Regions from separate parts of the Gordonia caeni genome, predicted to be linked through region 2. Evidence: riboswitches for the same ligand, from Rfam matches in the RefSeq annotation. Region 2 holds a riboswitch; the other holds the start of a gene.

Evidence for each region. A riboswitch is a leader RNA that binds a small molecule or an ion and turns the genes downstream of it on or off. The one in region 2 is predicted to bind cobalamin.
Region 1: linked by a shared signal. The riboswitch ahead of ABD732_RS08660 (ABC transporter substrate-binding protein) and the one ahead of ABD732_RS06590 (ABC transporter substrate-binding protein) in region 2 are both predicted to bind cobalamin.

What each region holds. Positions count from the first base shown of each region.
Region 1 covers NZ_BAAAZW010000004.1:320,484-327,702, reverse strand. The annotation lists gene ABD732_RS08680 (ABC-F family ATP-binding cassette domain-containing protein) at 45-1,697, shown strand; gene ygiD (4,5-DOPA-extradiol-dioxygenase) at 1,684-2,469, opposite strand; gene ABD732_RS08670 (LLM class flavin-dependent oxidoreductase) at 2,551-3,573, opposite strand; gene ABD732_RS08665 (GNAT family N-acetyltransferase) at 3,625-3,981, opposite strand; cobalamin riboswitch at 4,035-4,221, shown strand; gene ABD732_RS08660 (ABC transporter substrate-binding protein) at 4,250-5,215, shown strand; gene ABD732_RS08655 (FecCD family ABC transporter permease) at 5,278-6,279, shown strand; gene ABD732_RS08650 (ABC transporter ATP-binding protein) at 6,276-7,100, shown strand; gene ABD732_RS08645 ((2Fe-2S) ferredoxin domain-containing protein) at 7,097-7,219, shown strand, end outside.
Region 2 covers NZ_BAAAZW010000003.1:309,071-316,289, reverse strand. The annotation lists gene ABD732_RS06605 (hypothetical protein) at 1-60, opposite strand, end outside; gene ABD732_RS06600 (ABC transporter ATP-binding protein) at 57-878, opposite strand; gene ABD732_RS06595 (FecCD family ABC transporter permease) at 875-1,969, opposite strand; gene ABD732_RS06590 (ABC transporter substrate-binding protein) at 1,966-3,063, opposite strand; cobalamin riboswitch at 3,086-3,317, opposite strand; gene ABD732_RS06585 (hypothetical protein) at 3,381-4,004, shown strand; gene ABD732_RS06580 (AMP-binding protein) at 4,049-5,671, opposite strand; gene ABD732_RS06575 (lipid-transfer protein) at 5,735-6,916, opposite strand; gene ABD732_RS06570 (MaoC family dehydratase) at 6,913-7,219, opposite strand, start outside.

The sequences.
Region 1 (7,219 bases), on a different contig from region 2:
CCTCGGCGTGGGGGACCGATCACCGGATGGGAGACGATGGGGGCATGACCGCAACGCTCGTCGCCAAAGACGTCACCGGTGGGTACGCGCACCGCGTCCTGTTCGACCGGCTGGATCTGACGGTCGCCCCCGGCGACGTGGTGGGGGTGGTCGGTGCCAACGGGGCGGGGAAGACGACGCTGCTGCGCATTCTGGCCGGCGACCTGGCTCCGCTGGAGGGCACGGTGTCGCGTGCACCGGCGGACGCCTTCGTGGGCTGGCTACCGCAGGAACATCAGCGCGTGCCGGGGGAGACCGTCGGGCAGTACGTCGCCCGGCGCACCGGCTGCGCCGCGGCGACCGTTGCCATGGACGCCGCGGCCGACGCGCTCGCCGATCCGGGCGCTCCGGCCGCCGCGGCGGATCGGTATGCGGCGGCCCTGGATCACTGGCTGGCCACCGGCGCACCGGATCTGGACGAGCGACTGTCGGGGGCGTTGGCGGACCTGGGGCTGGACACCGGAACGGCGCCGGGCGAGACGCTGATGACCGAACTGTCCGGCGGGCAGGCGGGACGCGTGGGCCTGGCGGCGCTGCTGTGCTCGCGCTTCGACGTGGTGCTGCTCGACGAGCCGACCAACGACCTCGACCTGGACGGGCTGGCCCGGCTCGAAGAAGTGGTGCGCGGCATGCGCGGCGGCGTGGTGCTGGTCAGCCACGACCGGGAGTTCTTGTCGCGCAGCGTGACCCGCGTTCTCGAACTGGATCTGGCCCAGCACACCAACACCGTCTTCGGCGGCGGGTACGACAGCTACCTGGAAGAGCGCGAGGTGGCGCGGCGGCATCGGCGCGAGGAGTACGAGGAGTACGCGGACCGCAAATCCGACCTGGTCGCGCGGGCGCGCACCCAGCGCGAATGGTCCAGCCAGGGCGTGCGCAACGCCATCCGGAAAGCGCCCGACAACGACAAGATCCGGAAGCGCGCCGCCAGCGAGTCCAGTGAGAAGCAGGCGCAGAAGGTCCGACAGATGGAGAGCCGGATCGCGCGGCTGGAAGAGGTGGCCGAACCGCGCAAGGAATGGGTCCTGGAGTTCACCATCGGTGCGGCGCCGCGCTCCAGCTCCGTGGTCGCCACCTTGAACGAAGCCGTGGTGCAGCAAGGGGATTTCACCCTCGGCCCGGTGTCGATCCAGGTGAACGCCGGGGAGCGGATTCAGATCACCGGGCCCAACGGGGCGGGCAAGTCGACGCTGTTGCGGCTGCTGCTGGGGCAGATCGCGCCGGATGCCGGGACGGCGCACCTCGGGGCGAACGTCGCCGTCGGCGAGATCGACCAGTCGCGCGGGCTGTTCACCGGCGACCGGCAGCTCGCCGCGCGTTTCGAGGAACTGATGCCCGACATGACGACCGCTGACGTGCGCACCCTGCTCGCCAAGTTCGGCCTGCGCGCCGATCACGTCGACCGGCCGGTCGACGGGCTGTCACCGGGGGAGCGCACCCGGGCGGCGCTCGCGCTGCTGCAGGCGCGGGGCACCAACGTGCTGGTGCTCGACGAGCCCACCAACCATCTCGACCTGCCCGCCATCGAACAACTCGAATCGGCGCTCGCCTCCTACGACGGCGCCCTACTGCTGGTGACCCACGACCGGCGCATGCTGGCCACCGTCGACGTCGACCGGCGCTGGCATGTCGAAGACGGCCGCGTCAGCGAGCTGTGAGCAGCTCCGGGTCGAGCCCGAGGGTGTAGGCGGCCATCGAGATCGAGCCCGCGGTGTAGCCGTCGACCAGCAGATCGAGGGGCTCGGCGTCGGCGATACCGGCCACGTAGAGCAGCGGCAGGAAGTGGTCGGGGGTGGGCACGGAACGGGCGAAGTCCGGGTGGGCCTGCAGGTCGAGGACGTCGCCGGGGGAGCGGGTCAATATCTCGGCGGCGGCGTCGTCGAACCGGCGCGCCCAGTCGAAACCGGTGTCGGCGCTGCGGAAATCGATGGTGCGCAGGTTGTGCACGATGTTCCCGCTGCCGATGATGAGCACTCCCTGATCGCGCAGCGGGGCCAGCTTGCGGCCCAGCTCCAGGTGGTGGTCGTAGTCCTTGAACGAGTTGAGCGAGAGCTGCACCACCGGGATCGAGGCGTCGGGGAAGGCGTGCCGCAGCACCGACCAGGTGCCGTGGTCGATGCCCCAGCTGTCGATGTCCTGGCCCACCCACGTCGGTTTCACCACGTCGGCCACCTGCTCGGCCAGCTCGGGTGATCCGGGGGCCGGGTACTCCACGTCGAAGAGCTCCTGGCTGAAGCCGAAGAAGTCGTGAATGGTCCGTGGCCGCGGCATCGCGGTGACCGCGGTGGCGTTGGTGTACCAGTGCGCGGAGATCACCAGGATCGCACGCGGCGTGGGGACGGCTCGCCCGAACGCCTCCCACGATTCGGTGTACCGGTTGCGGTCCAGGGCGTTCGTCGGACTGCCGTGCCCCACGAAGGCCACCGGCATCCGTCCGCCGGGTGAACTGTCTGTGGTCGTATCGATGGTGCTCATGGGGTGTGCCGCCTCTGCTGGGTGCTGGTGCCGATGCTACGCCAGCATGTCCTTGACCAGCGGAACCACGCGTTCGCCGTACAGCTCGATGGAGCGGCGCTGGGCGGCGTGCGGGACGGGCTGGTCGTACTTCAGGTCGAAGCGGTCCACTTTCAGCGTGCCCAGGGTCCGGACGATCTTCCGGGCGACGGTCTCCGGGGATCCGAGATACAGGGCGCCCTGATGGATCTCGCGCTCGAAGTCGCCGGGGACCGGGTCGGGCCAGCCGCGTTCACGGCCCAATTGCCGCCGGAACTCCAGCCAGCCGTCGTAGGTCACCTCGCGGGCCTCCTCGTCGGTCTCGGCCACCAGCCCCGGCGAGTGCACGGCGACCGGAGCGCGCGGCACCCCGAACTCGTCCTGGGCGCGCTCGAACAGATCGATGTACGGCGCGAACCGATCGGCCGAGCCGCCGATGATCGCCAGGAACAGCCCGAAGCCGTAGCGCGCGGTGCGCACCACCGACTCGGGGCTGCCGCCGACCCCCACCCAGGCGCGGATGCCGTTCTCGGTGACCGGGTAGACGCGCTGGTCGCGCAGCCCGGCCCGGGTGGAACCGGACCAGGTGACCGGCTCCTCCGTCAAGAGGGCGGACAGCAGTTGCAGCTTCTCCTCGAACAGCACCTCGTAGTCACTCAGGTCGTAGCCGAACAGCGGGAAGGACTCGATGAACGAGCCCCGCCCGGCGACGATCTCGGCGCGACCGTTCGAGACGGCGTCGAGGGTGGCGAACCGCTCGAAGACCCGTACCGGGTCGTCCGAGCTCAGGACGGTGACCGCCGAGCCGAGCCGGATCCGGTCGGTGCGGCCGGCCACCGCCGACAACACCATCTCCGGGCTGGAGACGGCGAAGTCCGGGCGGTGGTGCTCGCCGACGCCGAAGAAGTCCAGGCCGAGCTGGTCGGCGACGACGCCGTCCTCGACCAGATCCCGGATCACCTGGGCGTGCGGCAGCGGCCGGCCCTGCTCGTCTTTGGTGACACCGCCGAAGGTGTCCAGGCCGAATTCGATCTCGCTCATGTCCGGATCAATGGCCGCGCCGCTCCCGATATTCCCGCCGGCGGCGGGCGCTCACTGCTGCCGGTCCTTCACCGCCGCCAGGTGCACCGGCGCCGGGTCGACGACGTGCTCGTCGTACTGCGGATGTTCCGGAAGCCATTTGGCGACGTACGGGCACACCGGAACGATCGTGTAGCCCCGGGCCACCACATCGTCCACGACGCTCTGTACCAGCAGCGACGCCAGTCCCTGGGAGCCGTAGTCGGCGGCGATCGCGGTATGGAAGAGGACGCGCGCGGTGGCGCCGTCGTCGCCGGCGACGTCGACGTACGATTCCTCACCGATCTCGCGGCCGTCGGCCGTGCGGTCGATGAGCACGTAGCGCTGCTCGTCGGGGCGGTGCTCAACGTGAAAACGCTTCTCGGTCATGTGGCCCTCCTGTGGCTACGGTGCTGCGACTACCGGCGCCGGCCACCGGGCTACCATGCCTAGAACGTCGCGGTGTTCGGGAAGTCCGGTGGAAAGCCGGCGCGGTTCTCGCCACTGTAAGCAGGTCCGGAGACGGTTTCGGGAGGAATCCCGGCCACTGGGTGCCATGTGTGCCCGGGAAGGTGCCGTTTCCGGTGGGCCCTGCGTAGCCAGGAGACCGGCCGCGACCGACCACCTTGTACTCCACGAGAATGGAAGGCGGGTAGCCGTGCGCACCCTCTCCTCGATCGCTGCCGTGGTGGCAGCGGCCGCTTTGACCGTTTCCCTCACCGCCTGCGGGACCGATGATTCCCCGCAGGGCACGGGCGCGGTGACACTGCAGAACTGCGGCCGGACGGTCAGCCTGGCGGCACCGGCCACCCGCGGCATCACCGTCAACCAGGGCGCCACCGAATCGGCGCTGGCGATCGGCGCCGAGAAGGACCTGGTCGGCACCGCTTACCTCGACGATCAGATCGCGCCCCAGTTCAAGGAGGCCTACGACTCCGTGCCGGTGCTCGCGCCCAAGTACCCGGACCTGGAGACGGTGCTCGCCGCCAAGCCCGACCTGGTGGCGGCGTCCTATTCGTCGGCCTTCACCGACGGCGGCATCGGCAGCCGGGACGAGTTCGCCGGCCTGGGTATCGCGACCTACGTCTCGCCGTTCGGGTGCGAGAACAAGGACGACCGGCCGGCCCCCTCATGGGATGCGATCGCCGGAGAAGCCTCGGACTACGGCGTGCTGTTCGGGCGCACCGACGAGGCGGACCGCGAGAACCAGCGGATGCGGGAGACGCTGGCCGAGTTGAAGACCGCCGATGCCGGGCGCGGCACCAGCGTGCTCTGGTGGGACGCGGGCACCGATACGCCGTCGGTCGGCGCCGGTGACGGCGGACCGCAGCTCATCATCGACGCGGTCGGTGCGACGAACATCTTCGCCGGCCTGTCCGGCAACTGGACCGACGCGAGCTGGGAGCAGGTGGTCAAGGCCGATCCGGACGTCATCGTCCTGATCGACGCGCTGTTCTCCACCGCTGAAGACAAGAAGGCGTACCTGGAGTCCGACCCGGCTCTGCAGAGCCTGACGGCCGTCAAGAACGAGTCGTACCTGGTGGTGCCGTTCTCGGAGTCGACGCCCGGCCCGCGCACCATCGACGGTGCGGTGAAGCTGTCGCAGTACCTGGGCGCGCGCTGATCGGCGTGGCTCCGGCGACGCAGGCGTGGACTGCCAGGTCCGGCCTGGGCTATGCGGCACTGGTGACCGCACTCGTCGCCCTGCTGGTGGTGAGCATCGCAGTCGGCGTCGTCATCGGCTCGGTCGGACTGAGTCTCGGCGAAGTCTTCGCGGCGGTGGGATCGCGGCTGGGACTGCTCGGCGGAGTGGATGCGGCCAACGAGCACATCGTGGTGAACCTGCGGATGCCCCGCGTGGTGACCGCGGCAGCGGTCGGCGCGGGGCTCGCCGTCTGCGGCAACGTCTTGCAGTCGCTGACCGGTAACGTTCTGGCCGATCCGTACCTGCTCGGCATGTCCTCGGGCGCCTCGGTCGGTGCGGTGCTGGCCCTGACCACCGGAATCGGGGCGGGCGCCCTGGCCGGGATCGGCGCGGTCTCGGCGGCGGCGTTCATCGGTGCGATGGGTGCGCTGGGCCTGGTCTTCGCGATCGCCACCACGCGGACCGGGGCGTTGCTGCCGAATCGACTGATCCTGGCCGGTGTCGCCGTCGCGCAGGGCGGGGCGGCCATCAGTTCGGCACTGATCTACTTCGGCGACCGCGGCGCGGCGGACGCCGTGCTGCGCTGGACGCTCGGCTCGGTCGCCGGAGCGCGGTGGCCGTCGACGATCGTGGTGACGGCGATGGTGGGCGTCACCCTGGTGGTGGTGTGGGCGTATGCGCGGTCGCTCGACGCCTTCGCCTTCGGCGACCGCGCGGCGACGAGCCTGGGGGTGCCGGTCACCGTGACGCGCTGGGTTCTGTACATCCTGGTGTCCCTGTGTACCGCGGTGATCGTGGCGCAGACCGGGATCATCGGCTTCGTCGGCCTGGTGATCCCGCACCTCGCCCGCCTGCTCGTCGGCCCGCTCCATCAGCGGCTGCTGCCGGTGACCGCACTCGTCGGGGCGTTGTTGCTGGTGTGGACCGATGTCCTGGCACGCACGGTGAAGGCCGGGCAGGAGCTCCCGCTCGGTCTGGTCACCGCCATCGTCGGCGTCCCGGTCTTCGTGTGGATCCTCCGCCGCCACGGGGCCGCCGCATGATCGGTGATCTCCCCGAGTCGCCGCCGTCGATAGACCTCGAGGGCGTGAGTTTCTCGGTCGGTGAGAAGCGGCTGCTGAGCGAGGTGAGCGCCGCGGTGCCTGCGGGCCTTTTCACCGGTCTGATCGGGCCCAACGGCTCGGGCAAGACCACCCTGCTGTCGACGATCGCACGATGGACCCGGCCGGATTCCGGGCGCGTTCTGCTCGACGGGAAGCCCGTCGGCGACTATCCGCGCCGCGATTTCGCGCGCGTGGTCGCGACCGTCGAACAGCATTCGGCGACCGAAACCGAGCTCACCGTGGAGCAGATCGTCGACCTGGGCACCATTCCCCGGGCCGGCGGCCGGCTGCGTCGCACCGACACCCGCGAGCTGGTGAACCAGGCGATCGGACTGCTCGGCCTGGAGCCGCTGCGCCGCCGGACGTGGCAGTCGCTGTCCGGTGGGGAACGGCAGAAGACGCAGATCGCGCGGGCCCTGGCGCAGCAGCCGGCGGTGCTGCTGCTGGACGAGCCGACCAATCACCTCGACGTGTCCGCATCGCTGGAAGTGCTGCAGCTGCTGCGCGCCCTGCGCGTGACGGCCGTCGCGGCGCTGCACGACCTTCAGCTGGCCGCCATGTACTGCGACCACCTGATCGTCCTCGACGGCGGCCGCGTGGTGGCGCACGGACCGGTCGCCGAGGTGCTGACCCCGGAGCTTCTGGCCGAGGTCTACGGGCTCGACGCCGAGGTCGTGCCCCATCCGCGCACCGGCGCGCCGATGGTGGTGCTGTGCGGGACCACCGTGCCGACCGTTCCGGTCGACGGAGCCGGCCGGTGACCGCGGACTGGGTGATCGTGACCGCACCCACCGACCGGGGCGGGCTGCCGGCGCCCGCGCTCGGACGCGCACTCGACCGGGTGCGCGACGGCAGGCCGGGTGTCGAGTTCCGGGTCGCC
Region 2 (7,219 bases):
GCGGACCGCCGGAATGCTCTTCCGCAGGGCCCGCAGCGACTCCGGCAACGATTCGGTCATGATCGGCTTCTTTCTCGGCCGCCGCCCGGCGGCCGGGGTTCTGCAGTGCGCGTGCGCTGCGGGAGCAGGTAGCGGTCCCCGTCGATCTCGGTGAGCCGGGCAACCGGGCCGTACAGGGTGCGCACCAGTTCTTCGGTGATCGCTTCGCGCGGTGGCCCCAGCTGCTCGATCCGGCCGGCGTGCACCAGAGCCACGTCGTCGCAGTGCGCCGAGGCCAGGTTGAGGTCGTGCAGCACCACGAGCACACCGGCCCCGGCGTCGGCGAGCTCTCCGAGAATGCCCATGATCTGCAGCTGGTAGCGCAGATCCAGGTTGGCCACCGGCTCGTCCAGCAACAGGTACGGCGCACCGGTCACCAGGGCCCGTGCGATCAGCGCGCGCTGCCGCTGCCCGCCCGACAGGTCGGCGAGCGCATCGTCGAGCCGCGTACCGATCCCCACCCGGTCGGCGGCCGAGACGATCCGTTCCAGGGCCGCGGGCCCGCGCACGCCGCGCGGCAGCCCCAGTGCGATCGCGTCGGCCACCGTCAGACCCGATCCCGGTACCGACTCCGATTGCGGGACGTAGCCCAGCAGCCGTGCTCGCGCCGCGGGCGCCATGCCCCGCGTTTGCACACCGTCGACCAGGATGGCGCCCCGGCGCGGCGGCGTGATGCCCAGCACCGCTTTGAGCAGTGTCGACTTGCCGCCGCCGTTCGGGCCGATCACCGCGAGGACTCGACCGGGGTCGAGGTCGAGTCGCACGCCGTCCAGGACAGGCCGACGCCGGCGCCCGTGCGCCACCACGAGATCGCGCACGTGCAGTCCCTGCGCGCTCACCGGCGTGACCATGCGCCCTCCCGGATGATCAGCCACAGGAACATCGGCACCCCGAGGAACGACACGACGATGCCGACCGGCACGATCACCGGGCTGACGATCGTGCGGCCGACGAGATCGGCACCGAGGACCAGCGCGGCACCTACCACCCCGGCGAGCGGCAGGCGATACCGTTCGTCCGCGCCGACCAGCAGCGCCGCGATGTGCGGCGCCACTAGGCCGACGAAGCCGATCACCCCGGTGATGCTGATGACGGTCGCGGCCACGAGCGTCACCAGCACCATCGTCTGGGTGCGCAACCGCCGGACCGGGACCCCGAGACTGAACGCGGTCTCGTCACCGGCGGCCATGCGCATGTACCACCCCGCACGCGCTTGCATGAATCCGCCGGCGACGCCCACGATCACCGCCACCAGAGTGATCTGCGACCAGTTCGCCCGGCCGAGGTCGCCGAAGGTCCAGCGGACGATCGCGGACAGGTCCTGCTCGTCGCTGACGTACTGCAGGACGGCGGTGGCCGCCGCGAACAGGTAGCTCAGCGCGATGCCGGACAGGATCAGGATGGTCGGGCCCATGCGGCCGATCGACGCCAGTCCCATCACCACTGCCGAACACGCGGCCGCCATCACGAAGGCCATGACGACGGTGGCCGTCATCGCCGAGCCGGCGATGGTGAACGTCCCGAGGATCGCCAGGGCCGCGCCGAACGCCGCGGCATTGGAGATGCCGGTGGTGAACGGGCTCGCCATCGGGTTGCCAGTGATGATCTGCATGCCGCAGCCGCACCACGCCAGCCCCGCTCCCGCCGCGATCGCCATGGCGATCCGCGGCAGCCGCAGGTCGACCAGCGCGGTCCACTCGGACCAGTCGAGCGGCTGCGCCCACCGGTCGGCCCCCGGCAGCAGGGTGGCCGCGAGCCGCCCGGTGGTGATGTCGGTGATCCCGTGGACGGTGCCGAGCCAGGCCAGTGCCACCGCGACGAGAGTCGCGGCCGCCAGGATCGACCACCGGCGCCGGGCACGCCCCGCCAGGACCCGACGGACCTCGGCGAGTTCGGTCGCCGGGTCGGCGGCGGCCGTTCCGCCGGTCACCGCATGGCGGGCAGGGTGTGCACGTGCCCGTCGACCGGAGCCATGTCCTGCAGCTTCATCCAGTCGGCGAAGACCTGGTCGGGGTCCAAGTCGGCGGTGTGCTCCGGGTACAGCCACTTGGCGACGTAGGCCGAGCCGACCACCTTGCCCAGGCCGCCGCCGGCGAAGCCCGTCAGGAAGTGGACGTTGCCGTTGCGCACGGCGTCGAGGCCGGTCCAGCCGGGCCGGGAGGTCATCTCAGCCCCGATGGCGTCGAAGTCACCGGCTGCGGGCGGCGTGTACACGCCGGTGTTCTTCAGCGCTCCCCCCGACGTGGTCTTGACGATCAGATCCGGATTCGCGGCCAGCACCGCTTCGGGGTCGACGGCGGCTCCGGCCGGGTCGGCGTCGGCGAAGATGTTGGTGCCGCCGGCCAGGACCACCATCTGGTGCCAGCCGTCGTTCGACGTGCCGGGAACGGCGGTGGTGAACGGGTCGCCGTACTCCCAGTAGACGCTCTTGCGCGGCTGATCGCCGACGGCGTCGGTGATCTGCTGGGAGACCGAGGTGAACATGTCGGTCACCTTCTGGGCGCCGTCCTCGTTGCCGAGGGCCCGCCCCAGGATGTCCATCTGCTTGGGCAGCTCCGCGTTGTCCCAGCCCGTCACGGTGACCACTTTGATTCCCGCCGGCTCCAGCTTGGCCGCGTACTCGTCCACCGAGCCGTTCCGGGGCAGGATCAGCGCCTGGGGCGCCAGTTCGATGATCTTCTCCAGGTTCAGGTCGCTCTGGCCCTTGCCGATCACCTCATCGGGATCGAACTGCGGCCAGTAGGCGCGGTCCTGGGCGGTGTTGGTGTCCACTGAGGCCACCGTGTCGATCGACCCCATCGCCCGGATGAGTTCCACGTTGTAGCGGTTGGCGACGACGACCTTCGTCAGCGGTCCGCTCAGTTCGACGGTGCGCCCGGCGTCATCGACGAGTTCGATGCTCGTCGCCGCCTCGTCCGGCCGGTCCGGGATGGAGCAGCCGGCCAGCACGATCGCCGGCAGTAGGGCGAGCAGGATGACCAGGGGCCGGACGATCGACGTCGTCCGGCGCTGAATGTTCTTCATTTGTCGGTGGCTCCTCGGCCTCACGTAGGTGTACGCACCGGCAGGTATTCGGACTCGGGGCATGTCGCGGGCACGCTCGTGGCGGACGTCCGCGGTTCTCCTTCGCCGTCGCTTCCCGGGTGCGTGGCACCCAGTGCTCGATGACGGCGTCGTTCCCTTTCACCGCTGCGGGACAGTTCCGGATTCTCACCGGATTCCCTCTTGCGACGCCGCGGGCCGTGGGCCCCCGGCGTACCGGTCATTCCGGATCTTATCGACCGCCCCGACGACTCCTCCATCAGGCCACCCCGGCGATCATCTCCTGGCAGGATCGACCCATGTCCGACGCCGACCGGCGGCCCGAACTCGAGACCGTCACCTCGCACGACGATGTGGCCGGGCTCGGGGTGCCGGTCGACATCGACGAGATCGAGGCGACGATCACCGTCGAGCGTGAAGCCCTGACCGCACTGATCTGGGCGCCCGCCGACCTGACGACGGCCGTGGTGCACGCGCTCGTCGGGGACGTCGGCGCGCGCGACGGTCCGGGGGTGATCGCCTCGTCGGCACCGCTGTTCTACCTGCCCGACCACGGGGCCGTGTTCGCGCGCATCATCGATTCCGTCGACGCCGGCGCACCGTTGGCTCCCGGCGACCTGGCGAGCGCCTTCGCCGTCACGGAGACCACCGCCGGATTCCGGAACCTGCTGATGGAGCTGGCCTCCCCCAATCCGGCCGGACCGTGGCCGCTGCCCACCGATGCGGATCTGCCGCGGCTGGCACTGGCCGTGGTCGACCAGTGGCATCGGCGCGGCTACCGCGCCCTGCTCGACCGGATGGGCACCGTCCTGGTGACCGAACGCAGCGACGATCTCGGCCCGCACTGGGAGGCGCTGAGCCGGCACCAGCGGTCGGCCGAAAAGACCCGGGACGCCGTGCGCGCCGCACTGGCCGCGCTCTGACGTCCCGGGTCTTCAGGTTCGGGTCCGGGGCTTTCGGGTCCGGGTCAGGCGGTGACGGCCTCCGCGGCCGCCTTGGCCCACCGGTAGTCGGCCTTGCCGGCCGGGGTGCGGCGCACCTCGTCGACCACCACCAGGCTGCGCGGCACCTTGTACCGGGCCAGGCTCTGCCGGCAGAACTCCTGCACTTCCTCCAGGCTCGGCTCGGTCTCGTCCTCGGCGATCTGCACCACCGCGGCGACGGCCTGCCCGTACTTGGCGTCTGGCACCGGCACCACCAGGGCGTCGGAGATCGCCGGGTGACCGTGCAGGGCGGCCTCCACCTCTTCGGCGTACACCTTCTCGCCGCCGGTGTTGATGCACTGGCTGCCGCGGCCCAGGAAGACGATGCCGCCGTCGTCGTGCACGTAGCCCATGTCGCCCAGCACCGAGATGCGGGTGCCGTCCTCCATGGTCGGGAAGGTGCGCGCGGTCTTCTCCGGATCCTTGTAGTAGCCGAGCGGGATGTTGCCGACGCGGGCGATGTAGCCGACCTCGTTCGGGGTGGTGATCCGGTTGAACCGCTCGTCCACCACCATCATGCGCGCGGTGTCGGGCACCTTGAGGTTGCCGTTCTCGTCGAGCACGATCTCACCGTCGTTGCCGGACTCGGAGGCACCGAAGTTGTCGCGCAGCATCAGTTCCGGCTTCACCGCGAGGAAGCGGTCGCGCACGCTCTTGCTCCAGATGGCGCCGCCGGAGGCGATGGAGAACAGCGTCGAGAAATCCACCTCTCCCGCGCGCCGCTCCATCTCCTCCACCAGCGGCATGCCCATGGCGTCGCCGACGATGAGGATCATCTGGGTCTGATCGCGCGGGATGTTCGCGACGATCTTCTCCGGATCGAAGTCGCGCTCCAGGATCAGCCGGCCACCCAGGCTCAGGAACGTGAACAGCGAGTACGAGGCGGCGCCGTGCATCAGCGGAGCGGCGATCAGGAACGACAGCGACGGGAAGTTCTGGACCTCGCGGGCCAGCTCCTCGTAGCTCTCCCGCGGCGGCCCGTACGGGTTGCCGCCGGAGATCGGCTTGCGGAAGAAGTCGTCGTGCTGCCACATGACGCCCTTCGGGTAGCCGGTGGTACCGCCGGTGTAGATCAGGTACAGCTCTTCGCCGGTGCGCTCGGGGAAGTCCCGCTCGGTGGACTGCTCGGCCCACTCGGCGAAGTCGACCAGCTCCACGGTCCGGCCGCCGGGCTGCTCGCCGACGGCGGCGGCCAGCTCGTCGGTCACGTCGCCGATCACGAAGACGGTGCGCAGCTCGGGCAGCTTGGAGACCAGATTGGCCAGGATGCGCTGGTGTTCGGGCAGTTCGACGATGATCGCCGCCGAATCGGAGTTGTCGAAGATGTACTCCAGCTCCGGCTCGGTGTACCGGTAGTTGATGTTCACCGGAACCGCACCGATCTTGAGCATGCCGAGCAGCGCGGTCACGTGCTCGACGCTGTTCTTCAGGTACAGCGCCACCTTGTCGTCGCGGCCCACACCGTGCGCGGCCAGCAGGTGCGCCACCTGGTTGATCTGCAGGTCCAGGTCGGCGTAGGTGAAACCTTCACCGTCGTAACTCAGCAGGACCCGGTCGGGAACCGCGTCTGCGACGGTCTCGAAAACGGTGGCCAGGTTGAACTTCATTGCGATCTCCTTGGGAGGCGGTCGGGCCGGTGGGGGCTGGTGGGTGGTCGGGGCTGGAGTAGATCAGTCGGTGGTCAGGATGAGGCCGGAGGTTGGGACGCCGGTGCCCGCGGTCACCAGCGCCGCGGAGGCGCCGTCGACCTGGTTCACCGAATCTCCGCGCAGCTGGCGGACGGCTTCGGCGATGCCGTTCATTCCGTGGATGTAGGCCTCGCCCAGCTGGCCGCCGTGCGTGTTGAGCGGAAGCCTGCCGCCCACCTCCAGGGCGCCGGGCTCGCGGACGAAGTCCTTGGCCTCGCCGCGGCCGCAGAAGCCGAGCTCCTCCAGCTGCAGCAGCGTGTACGGCGTGAAGTGGTCGTACAGGATGGCCAGGTCGACGTCGCCCGGCGACATCCCGGCCTGCGCCCACAACTGCCGGCCGACCAGCCCCATCTCTTCCAGCGCCGCGAGCTCGTCGCGGTAGTAGCTGGTCATGATGAACTGGTCGCGCCCGCTGCCCGAGGCCGCACCGGCGATCGTCACCGGACGCTGCGGCAGATCCCGGGCGCGTTCGGGCGAGACGACGACGACCGCGACGCCGCCGTCGGACTCCTGGCAGCAGTCGAGCAGATGCAGCGGCTCGGCGATGTAGCGGCTGGCCTGGTGATCCTCCAGCGTGATCGGCTTGCCGTAGAAGAAGGCGTTCGGGTTGACGGCCGCGTGCTTGCGGTCGACCACGGCGATGCGCCCGAAATCCTCACTGGTGGCGCCGTATTCGTGCATGTACCGCTGGGCGACCATCGCGACGAAGGCCGCCGGAGTCGACAGGCCGTGCGGGTACGAGAAGGCGTTGTCGGTGCCCGAGGAGTTCTCCTGGTTGGCCACCGCCGAGTTGACCTGGCCGAACCGCAGACCGGACCGCTCGTTGAAGGCCCGGTAGGCCACCGCGACGTCGCACACGCCGGTCGCCACGGCCATCGCCGCCTGCTGCACGGTGGAGCAGGCCGCGCCGCCGCCGTAATGGATGCGGGAGAAGTACTTGAGTTCGCCGATCCCGACGGCGCGGGCGACCGCCACCTCCATATTGGTGTCCATGGTGAAGGTGACCAGGCCGTCGACGTCGGCGGGCGTCAGCCCCGCATCGGCGAGGGCGGCGTTGACCGCCTCGGCGGCCAGGCGTAGTTCGCTGCGACCGGACTCCTTGGAGAACTCGGTGGCGCCGATGCCGGCGATGGCCGCTCTGCCCGACAGTGTCCGCTCGCTCATCGCTGCCCCTCCCGGGTGAAGGTGACCGTGGAGATCACGTGCTTGCCGAGGGCGTTGGTGCCGGTCACCGCGACGGTGACGGCGTCGCCGTCGACGGCGGTGACCTCACCGGCGAAGGTGAGGGTGTCGTAGGCGTACCAGGGCACACCGAGCTTGAGTTCGATCGAGCCGATCCGCGCGCGCGGCCCGGCCCAGTCGGTGACGAAGCGTTCCACCAGTCCGGTGTCGGTGAGGATGTTGACGAAGATGTCCTTCGATCCCTTGGCGTGCGCCAGATCCCGGTCGTGATGGACGTCCTGGAAG